DNA from 2 places in the Bradyrhizobium sp. B124 genome. Region 2 is predicted to be linked to the other one. Evidence: riboswitches for the same ligand, from Rfam matches in the RefSeq annotation. Region 2 holds a riboswitch; the other holds the start of a gene.
What was found. Region 2 has a riboswitch for S-adenosylmethionine ahead of AAFG13_RS29970 (O-succinylhomoserine sulfhydrylase). Riboswitches for the same ligand answer to the same signal wherever they lie in the genome.

Region 1 (5,253 bases), 1.8 Mb from region 2:
TGCGAGCGAAGCGAAGCAATCCATCTTCCCACACGCGGAAGCATGGATTGCTTCGTCGCTATCGCTCCTCGCAATGACGGCAACTATTTCCCTTTCTCACCCCGGCTGAGCAGGAACACGCCCTGCTCGCCGAACATGTTCCACACCCACCAGGGCAGGTTGAGCGGCACCGGGCGGCCGTAGAGATCGAGCGCCACCGCGCGCTCCATCTTGACATTGATCTGCTCGCAGAGCTCCACGAAGTCCTTGATGGTACAGAAATGGATGTTCGAGGTGTCGTACCAGCTCGCGGGCAGATTCTCGGTGCGCGGCATGTGGCCACCGATCAGGAGCTGCAGCCGCATCTTCCAGAACCCGAAATTCGGGAACGAGACGATCGCGCGATGGCCGATCCGCAGCAGATTCTCCAGCACCACCTTGGGCTGCCGCGTCGCCTGCAAGGTCTGCGACAGGATGACATAGTCGAACGCATCGTCGGGATAGTTGACGAGGTCGGTGTCGGCATCGCCCTGCACCACCGCGAGGCCCTTGGCAACGCAGCCATTGACGCCCTCGCGCGACAGCTCGATGCCGCGGCCGTCGATGCCGCGGCTCTCCAGCAGCTGCAGCAATTCGCCGTCGCCGCAGCCGACGTCGAGCACGCGCGAACCCGGCCGCACCATGTCGGCGACCAGCAGATGATCGGTACGATAGCCGCCGGTCCGCTCCGGCGCGACGCCCGGCAAGGGCAAGGTTTGCTGCATGCTCATGACTGGCCGTCGTCCTTCAGTCGGCGCGCCTTGCCCGCGGCCTGCAGGAAGGCACGGGAAATTTCGAGGAATTCCGGCACGTCGAGCAGGAATGCGTCATGGCCGCGATCGGTCTCGATCTCGGCGAACGACACCCGTGCGCTCGACGCGTTCAGCGCATGCACCAGCGCGCGCGATTCCGAGGTCGGAAACAGCCAGTCGCTGGTGAACGAAACCACGCAGAACCGCGTCTTGATGCCGGTGAACGCCTTTGCGAGCACACCATTATGGTCGGCAGCGATGTCGAAATAGTCCATCGCGCGCGTGAGGTACAGATAGCTGTTGGCGTCGAAGCGCTCGACAAAGGACGAGCCCTGGTAGCGCAGATAGCTCTCGACCTGGAAATCCGCATCGAACGAGAAGGTCGGCAGCTCGCGATCCTGCATCCGCCGTCCGAACTTGCGGTGCAGCGCGGCGTCCGAGAGATAGGTGATGTGCGCCGCCATCCGCGCCACCGCCAGTCCACGATGCGGATGGGTGTCCTCGTCGACATAGCGGCCACCGCGCCAGTCCGGATCGGCCATCACCGCCTGACGGCCGAGCTCGTGGAACGCGATGTTCTGCGCCGAGTGGCGCGTCGAGCAGGCGATCGCGAGCGTCGAGAACACGCGCTCGGGATAGGCCGCGGTCCATTGCAGCACCTGCATGCCGCCCATCGAGCCGCCGACCACGCAGAACAGCGTCGCAATGCCGAGGCGATCGATCAGCATCGCCTGCGCGCGCACCATGTCGGGGATCGTGATGATCGGGAAATCGAGCCCCCACACCTTGCCGGTCGCAGGGTTCAGCGACGCCGGCCCGGTCGAGCCCATGCAGCCGCCGATCACGTTGGAGCAGATGATGAAGTATTGTTCGGGATCGATCGGCTTGCCGGCGCCGACCATGGTGTCCCACCAGCCGGGCTTGCCGGTGACGGGATGGGTGTTGTTGACGTGCTGATCGCCGGTCAGCGCGTGGCAGATCAGGATTGCGTTGGACCTGTCAGCATTGAGCTGGCCATAGGTCTGATAGGCGATCTGGAACGGCGCGAGATCGACGCCGCAATCCAGCTTCAGCGGCTGATCCATGCCGAACTTCGCCACCAATGACGACGGATGATCCGCCTCATGGGCGCGATCATCGCTGGACATCGGCGGGCTCGGTATCGGACGCACGTTGCTCATCTAGGCGACCCTGCCTCCGCGTGGGAGGGCTCGAACAGAAATCAGGCCATAAAAAACCCGGCCTGAACAAGGTTCGGCCGGGAGCTGATCTGTCCCCGGCCTGTTTAGCGAGTTGTTTAACGTGGCTGCAAGCCGGCCGGCTCAAATGACCACGGAGTAACGCGAACCTAGTCCTCAGGCCCCCCGTCGTCAAGGCGGCCAGTGAACCTCCCCTTGCCGGGCGCCGATGGTTAACCGAATGCGCAAGGCACGCCTGCGACGTTTCTCTTTGCTTTCGCTGGCCGTCTTTCCTAATCAGGGACCCTGTCTGGCACGGCATCGGGCCGCCCGGACGACAAGGTTTGAGAGCATGTCCAACCCACCCCCGTCGCCGCCCTCGCTGCAGGAGCTGCGCAAGGAGATCGATGCGATCGACGAGCAGGTTCACCGCCTGCTGATGGCGCGCGGCGACATCATCGACCGCCTGATCCAGGTCAAGAAGACCCAGGAGGTCGGCTCGGCGTTCCGCCCGGCGCGCGAGGCCAGCATGATGCGCGAGCTGGTGCGGCGCCATCGCGGCATCCTGCCGCTCGACACCATCGAGAGCATCTGGCGCGTCATCATCTCGACCTTCACCTATGTGCAGGCGCCGTTCGCGGTGCATGCCGATGTCTCGGTCGGCGAGTCCGCGATGCGCGACTCGGCGCGGTTTCACTTCGGCTTCGTGGTGCCTTACGTGTCGCATTTCAGCGCCCAGGCCGCGGTCGAGGCGGCGGCGAAATCGAAGGGCGACCTCGCGCTGGTCTCCGCGATCGCGAGCCGCACACCGTGGTGGAATGCGCTCGAGGCCGATGGCGCGCCGAAGATCATCGCGCGGCTGCCGTTCCTCGAACGCGCCGACCATCCCGCCGCGCTGCCGGTGTTCCTGATCTCGCGGGTCGCCGACGACGCTATGGTCACGGAGGTGCAGATCTGGAGCGTGCGTGTCTCCGGCTGGAACGCCGATGTCGCCCGCGCGCTGGCCCCGCTCGCCGAGATCGTCGCGGTCCCCGACACCGCGTTCGACGGCGCGGCCTTGCTGGTCTCGGTCACCGGGCACGATTTCGAGAAGATCAAGCTCGCCTTGATCGAGGCCGGCGCCTCGGTGCGCTCTTCGGCCCTCGTCGGCAGCCACGCAACGCGCTATACGGTGCCCTCTAACGGATCGGCCAAGAGCTAGCCGTCTGTATATCCGGAGTTGATGATGTCCCGCCCCGTGCCGAATCCCGGCATCCTCGATATTGCGCCCTACACGCCCGGCAAGAGCCCGGTGCCGGAACCGGGCCGCAAGGTGTTCAAGCTGTCCGCCAACGAGACGCCATTCGGTCCGTCTCCGAAGGCGATCGCGGCCTACAAGGGCGCGGCTGACCATCTCGAGGACTATCCGGAAGGCACCTCGCGGGTGCTGCGCGAGGCCATCGGCCGTGCCTACGGGCTCGATCCCGACCGCATCATCTGCGGCGCCGGCTCCGACGAGATCCTCAATCTCCTGGCGCACACCTATCTCGCCCCCGGCGACGAGGCGATCTCGACCACCCACGGCTTCCTGGTCTACCCGATCGCCACCATGGCGAATGGCGCCAAGAACGTGATCGCGGCCGAGACCAATTTCACCGCTGACGTCGACGCCATCCTCAAGGTGGTGACGCCGCGCACGAAACTGGTCTGGCTCGCCAACCCGAACAATCCGACCGGCACCTATATCCCGTTCGACGAGGTTAAGCGACTGCGCGCCGAACTTCCGTCGCACGTGCTGCTGGTGCTCGACGCCGCCTATGCCGACTACGTCTCGCGCAACGACTACGAGCTCGGCATCGAGCTGGTCGCGACCACCGACAACACGGTGGTGACGCACACCTTCTCGAAGATCCACGGCCTTGCCGCGCTGCGGGTCGGCTGGATGTTCGGCCCGGCGCATATCGTCGATGCCTGCAACCGCATCCGCGGTCCGTTCAACGTCACGACGCCGGCGATGCTGGCGGCGGTGGCGGCGATCGAGGACTCTGCCCATGTGCAGATGTCGCGGACCCACACCGAACAGTGGCGCAACTGGCTGACCGAGGAGATCGGCAAGCTCGGGCTCAAGGTGACGCCGAGCGTCGCCAATTTCGTGCTGATCCACTTCCCGGCCGACACGGGCAGGACCGCGGCGGAAGCCGACGCCTATCTCACGCGGCGCGGCCTCGTGCTGCGCGCGCTCAACAATTACAAGCTGCCGCATGCGCTGCGCATGACCATTGGCACCGAGGAAGCCAACCGCCTCGTGGTCGAGGGCTTGCGCGACTTCCTGGCCGGAAAGTGAACACCGACGTGACCACGGCTCCGCTCTTCAACCGCATCGCCCTGATCGGCTTCGGCCTGATCGGCGGCTCGATCGCGCGCGGCGCGCGCGCGCAAGGCCTCGTCGGCGAGATCGTGACCACCGCGCGCTCTTCGAAGACGCGCGCCCGCGTCGCCGAGCTCGGCATCGTCGATCGTGTCGTCGAGACCAATATCGAGGCGGTGAAGGATGCCGATCTCGTCATTCTCTGCATTCCCGTCGGCGCCTGCGGCCCGGTCGCGGCCGAGATCGCAGCCCACCTCAAGCCCGGCGCTGTTATCTCCGACGTCGGCTCGGTGAAGGGCGCTGTCGTCAAGGACATGGCGCCGCATCTGCCTGACGGCGTGCACTTCGTGCCGGCGCATCCGGTGGCCGGCACCGAGCATTCGGGACCGGATTCCGGCTTCGCCGAGCTCTTCATCAACCGCTGGTGCATCCTGACGCCGCCCGAAGGCACCGATCCCGCGGCGACCGACCGGCTGCGCGCGTTCTGGGCCGCGCTCGGCGCCAAGGTCGAGATCATGACGCCGGATCATCATGACCTCGTGCTTGCGATCACCAGCCATCTGCCGCATCTGATCGCCTACACCATCGTCGGCACCGCCGACGAGCTGGCGCAGGTGACCGAATCCGAGGTCATCAAGTTCTCCGCCGGCGGCTTCCGCGACTTCACCCGCATCGCAGCGTCCGACCCGACGATGTGGCGCGACGTGTTCCTCGCCAACAAGGACGCCGTGCTCGAGATGCTCGGCACCTTCACCGAGGATCTGTCGAAGCTGACCCGCGCGATCCGGCGCGGCGACGGCGACGCGCTGTTCGACCACTTCACCCGCACCCGCGCCATCCGCCGCGGCATCGTCGAGATCGGCCAGGATTCGGCCGCGCCCGATTTCGGCCGGCCGCATGCGAATTTGAAGAAGTAGGCAAGCCCGCAGCTTTCTCCACTTGGTCGTCCTGGCGAAAG
Region 2 (5,253 bases):
GCTGGGATTACGCCAAATTCCTGCTCGGCAATGAGCGCACCGGCATCGCCCGGGTCGGCGTGTCGAAGGAGCGGCTGCGCCGCATCCGCGCGCTGGCCTCCAAGGTCGAGTCCGGCGGCCGTCCGGTGATCGAGGATCCGTCGTTCCGCGAGAAGCTCACGGCCTGCGAGATCGAGCTGAAGGCGCTCGAGCTGACCCAGCTTCGCGTCGTCGCCGACGAAGGCAAGCACGGCAAGGGCAAGCCCAATCCGGCTTCCTCGGTGCTCAAGATCAAGGGCTCCGAAATCCAGCAGACCACCACCGAGCTTCTGATGGAGATCATCGGTCCGTTCGCCGCGCCCTATGACGAGCACGGCGACGCCGGCTCGAACGAGAGCATGGATTGGACCGCGCAGATCGCGCCGAGCTACTTCAACAACCGCAAGGTTTCGATTTACGGCGGCTCCAACGAGATCCAGCGCAACATCATCAGCAAGGCGGTGCTGGGGCTGTAGGCCTCACCATTATCGTCATTCCGGGGCTTCGCGTAGCGAAGAGCCCGGAATCCATAACCACCATCGTGAGTATGGATTCCGGGCCTGGCCCTTCAGGCCATCCCGGAATGACGCCGCGGATGGCATCAGCACTTTGACAATAGGAAACGAACATGGATTTTGATCTGTCCGAGGAGCAGCGGCTTCTCAAGGAAAGCGTCGACGGTTTGCTGGCGGATGCCTACGACTTCGATGCGCGCAAGAAGTACATGAAGGAGAAGGGCGGCTGGAGCAAAGCGCTCTGGGGCAAGCTCGCCGAGCAGGGCCTGCTTGGTCTGCCCTTCGCCGAGACCGACGGCGGCTTCGGCGCCGGCGCGGTCGAGACCATGATCGTGATGGAAGCGCTCGGCAAGTCACTGGTGGTCGAGCCCTATCTCGCCACCGTCGTGGTCGCCGGCGGCTTCCTGCGCCATGGCGGCTCGGCCGAGCAGAAGGCCAAGTACATCCCCGGCATCATCGACGGCAGCAAGACCTTCGGCTTCGCGCAGCTCGAGAAGAATTCGCGCTACGATCTGTTTGACGTCGTGACCACGGCGAAGAAGAAGGGCGACGCTTACGTGATCGACGGCGAGAAGTTCGTCGTGCTGAACGGCGAGAACGCCGACACCTTGATCGTGACCGCCCGCACCAAGGGCGGCCAGCGCGACAAGGCCGGCATCGGCGTGTTCCTGGTTCCGGCCGACGCCAAGGGCGTCACCAAGAAGGGCTATCCCACCCAGGACGGCCTGCACGCGGCCGACATCACCTTCACCAATGTCGAGGTCGGTGCGGATGCTGTGATCGGCGATCCCGAGAACGGCCTGCCCCTGATCGAGCGCGTGGCGGACGAAGCCCGCATTGCGCTGTGCGCGGAAGCCGTCGGCGCGATGGACGAGTCGCTGAAGGAGACCGTCGAGTACATCAAGACCCGCAAGCAGTTCGGCGTCGCGATCGGCTCGTTCCAGAGCCTGCAGCACCGCGCGGCCGACATGTTCGTGGCGCTGGAGCAGGCCCGCAGCATGTCGATGTTCGCGACCATGGCGTCGGACTTCAGCGATGCCAAGGAGCGTTCGTCCGCGGTCGCGGCCGCCAAGGTGCAGGTCGGCAAGTCCTTGAAGTTCGTCGGCCAGCAGTCGATCCAGCTTCATGGCGGCATCGGCATGACCATGGAAGCCAAGATCGGCCACTACTTCAAGCGGCTCACCATGATCGAGAACACGCTCGGTGATACCGACTACCACCTCCGTCGCGTCAGCGAGGGCGGCGGGCTGTTGGCGTAGCTCTCATCCGTCATTCCGGGGCAGCCCGAAGGGCTGAGCCCGGAATCCATTCCACCACGAACCATGCGGCTCGATGGATTCCGGGTTCTCGCTTCGCGAGCCCCGGAATGACGCCTTGGAGGAACAACAATGAAAAACACCCCGTTCGATCTCACCGGCCAGGTTGCGGTCGTCACCGGCTCGAGCCGTGGCATCGGCCGCTCCTCCGCGGAGTTGCTCGCAAAACTCGGGGCCAAGGTCGTGATCTCCTCGCGGAAGGCGGATGCCTGCCAGGAGGTCGCCGATGGCATCAAGAAGGCCGGCGGCGATGCACTCGTCATCCCCTGCAACATCGCGCGCCGCGCGGAGGTCGAGGGGCTGATCTCCGGCACGATCAAGCATTACGGCAAGATCGACATCCTGGTCTGCAACGCTGCGGTCAATCCCTATTACGGCCCGCTGCTCGACATCACGGACGAGGCCTTCGACAAGATCATGGGCTCCAACGTCAAGAGCAACATCTGGCTTTCCGCGCTGGCGATCCCGCAGATGGCCGAACGCGGCAAGGGCTCGGTCGTGATCATCTCCTCGATCGGCGGACTTCGTGGTTCTACGGTGATCGGCGCCTACGGCATCTCCAAGGCGGCCGACTTCGCGCTGTGCCGCAGCCTCGCCGGCGAATGGGGCCCGAAGGGCGTGCGCGTCAATTGCGTGGCGCCGGGCCTGGTGAAGACCGATTTCGCCCGCGCGCTGTGGGAGGATCCGGACAATCTGAAGCGCCGCACCGCATCGACACCGCTCCGCCGCATCGGCGAGCCCGACGAGATCGCGGGCGCGGTGGCCTATCTTGCTTCCGATGCCTCGACCTTCATGACCGGCCAGACCATCGTGGTCGACGGCGGCGTGACGACGGCTGCGACGTAGTTCTCAAGAGAAGCCATCGTGGCCGGGTTAGCCCGGCCACGACGCGTGTTCGCCTCAAACCTGGTTCAGCGCCCGCTCAAAATCCTCGATCAGATCGTCGGGATGTTCCAGCCCGGCCGAGAAGCGAATAAAACCTTCGCTGATACCGAGTTCGGCACGGGCCTCCGGCGCCAGGCGCTGATGGGTCGTGGTCGCGGGATGCGTGACCAGGCTCTTGGCATCGCCGAGATTGTTGGAGATGCGCGAGATCTTCAGCGCGTTGAGGCAGCGGAAGGCGCCGGCCTTGCCGTCCTTGACCTCGAAGCCGACCAGCGTCGAGCCGGCACCCATCTGCTTCTTCACCGTCTCGGCCTGCGGATGATCGGGGCGGCCGGGGTAGACCAGCCGCGTGATCTTCGGATGCTTCGCCAGCGCCTCGGCGATCTTCGCCGCGTTTTCGGTCTGCGCGCGGACCCGGATGCCGAGCGTCTCCAGCCCCTTCAACAGCACCCAGGCGTTGAACGGCGACAGCGACGGACCGGTCTGGCGCATGAAATTATGGATGTGCTCGGCGATAAAGGCTTCCGACGACAGGATGACGCCGCCGAGACAGCGGCCCTGGCCGTCGATATGCTTGGTCGCGGAATAGACCACGACGTCGGCGCCGAGCGACAGCGGGCTCTGCCAGATCGGCGTCGCGAACACATTGTCGACGATCAGCCGTGCGCCGCCGCTATGCGCGATCTCTGCGATCGCGCCGATGTCGAGCACGTCGAGCGTCGGATTGGTCGGGCTCTCCAGGAAGAAGGTCTTGGTGTTCGGCCGCAATGCGCGCTGCCACTGGTCGAGATCGAGGCCGTCGACCAGCGTCGTCTCGATGCCGTAGCGCGGCAGCAGGTCCTGCACCACATAGAGGCAGGAGCCGAACAGCGCCTTCGACGCCACCACGTGGTCGCCGGCCTTCAGCGGCGCGAGGATCGCGGTCGTTACCGCGGCCATGCCGGTCGCGGTCGAGCGCGCGGCTTCCGCGCCCTCGAGCTCGATCATGCGGCGCTCGAACATCGCAATGGTCGGATTGGAATAGCGCGAATAGATGAAGCCGGGATCCTGGCCCTTGAAGCGCGCCTCGCATTGCTCGGCGGTGTCGTAGACATAGCCCTGGGTGAGAAACAGCGCCTCCGACGTCTCCCCGAATTGCGAGCGGAGCGTACCGCCATGGACGAGGCGGGTTTCGGGACGGTAGCGGGCGGTAGACTTGGATTCAGAAGACTTGGATTCAGAAGACTTGGATTCAGACATGTGACCTCCGAAGTGGCCATTTCCCTCGGAAACTGGCCACAAAAAAACCGGCCTGGAGAAACCTCCACAAGCCGGGATCACACTGTCCCCGGCCTGTTTAGCGACTTATTTAACGTGGCTGCAAGCCGGCCGGCTCAAATCACCACGGGATAAGTGCAGCTGATATTCCCTCGCGCCCTTTCCGTCAAGACGGTCATCGGATAACCCGTAAAAGCCCATAATTTGGGGCTTGGTGGCCGCTCAGAGTATGATTTTGGGCCATCTTGAGGGACCGTGCCGTGTCGTTCACGCTGGAAGATGAATCCAACGGAATCCTGCCCGACCGCATGATCGCGGAGATGGCGGAGGCTGGCCTCATCCTGCCCGCCTACGACTTTGTCGAGAGCCAGATCCAGCCGGCGAGCCTCGATCTGCGCCTCGGCGACATCGCCTACCGCGTCCGCGCCAGCTTCCTGCCGGGGCCCGGTGCCACCGTTGCCGAGCGGATCGACCAGCTCAAGCTGCACGAGATCGATCTGTCCGACGGCGCGGTGCTGGAGACCAATTGCGTCTACATCGTGCCGCTGCTGGAGAGCCTCGCGCTGCCGCCGGAGATCGTGGCCGCGGCCAACCCGAAGAGCTCGACCGGACGGCTCGACGTGTTCACCCGCGTGATCGCCGACGGCACCCGCCGTTTCGACATGATCGGTGCCGGCTATCACGGCCCGCTCTATGCCGAGATCAGCCCGAAGACGTTTCCCGTGCTGCTGCGCGAGGGCTCGCGGCTCAGCCAGGTCCGTTTCCGGATCGGCGAGGCGACCTTGACTGCCGATGAGCTCGACGCGCTGCATGCTGCCGAGCGGCTGGTCGATGCCGACAATGCCGACCTTACCCACGGCGTCGCGCTGTCGGTCGATCTGTCCGGCGAGAACTCGGGCGGCTTCGTCGGCTATCGCGCCAAGCGCCACACCGGCGTGGTCGATGTCGATCGCCGCGGCGGCTACTCGGTCGAGGAGTTCTGGGAGCCGATCAAGGCGCGGCCCGACGGCAGCCTCATCCTCGATCCCGGCGAGTTCTACATCCTGGCGTCGAAAGAGGCCGTGCAGGTGCCGCCGGACTACGCCGCGGAGATGGTGCCGTTCGATCCGCTGGTCGGCGAATTCCGTGTCCACTATGCCGGCTTCTTCGATCCCGGCTTCGGCTATGCCGGTGCCGGCGGCAAGGGCGCGCGCGCCGTGCTGGAAGTGCGCTCGCGCGAGGTGCCGTTCATTCTCGAGCATGGCCAGATCGTCGGCCGCCTC

Region 1: it holds a riboswitch for S-adenosylmethionine, as region 2 does, so the genes downstream of both, AAFG13_RS21800 (homoserine O-acetyltransferase) here and AAFG13_RS29970 (O-succinylhomoserine sulfhydrylase) in region 2, are expected to answer to the same signal.

The regions. Positions count from the first base shown of each region.
Region 1 is NZ_CP152413.1:4,543,666-4,548,918, forward strand. It holds gene metW (methionine biosynthesis protein MetW) at 84-749, opposite strand; gene AAFG13_RS21800 (homoserine O-acetyltransferase) at 746-1,951, opposite strand; SAM riboswitch at 2,035-2,114, opposite strand; gene AAFG13_RS21805 (chorismate mutase) at 2,301-3,149, shown strand; gene hisC (histidinol-phosphate transaminase) at 3,174-4,271, shown strand; gene AAFG13_RS21815 (prephenate/arogenate dehydrogenase family protein) at 4,280-5,212, shown strand.
Region 2 is NZ_CP152413.1:6,315,328-6,320,580, forward strand. It holds gene pimC (pimeloyl-CoA dehydrogenase large subunit) at 1-494, shown strand, start outside; gene pimD (pimeloyl-CoA dehydrogenase small subunit) at 647-1,792, shown strand; gene AAFG13_RS29965 (SDR family oxidoreductase) at 1,922-2,695, shown strand; gene AAFG13_RS29970 (O-succinylhomoserine sulfhydrylase) at 2,750-3,973, opposite strand; SAM riboswitch at 4,050-4,129, opposite strand; gene AAFG13_RS29975 (2'-deoxycytidine 5'-triphosphate deaminase) at 4,252-5,253, shown strand, end outside.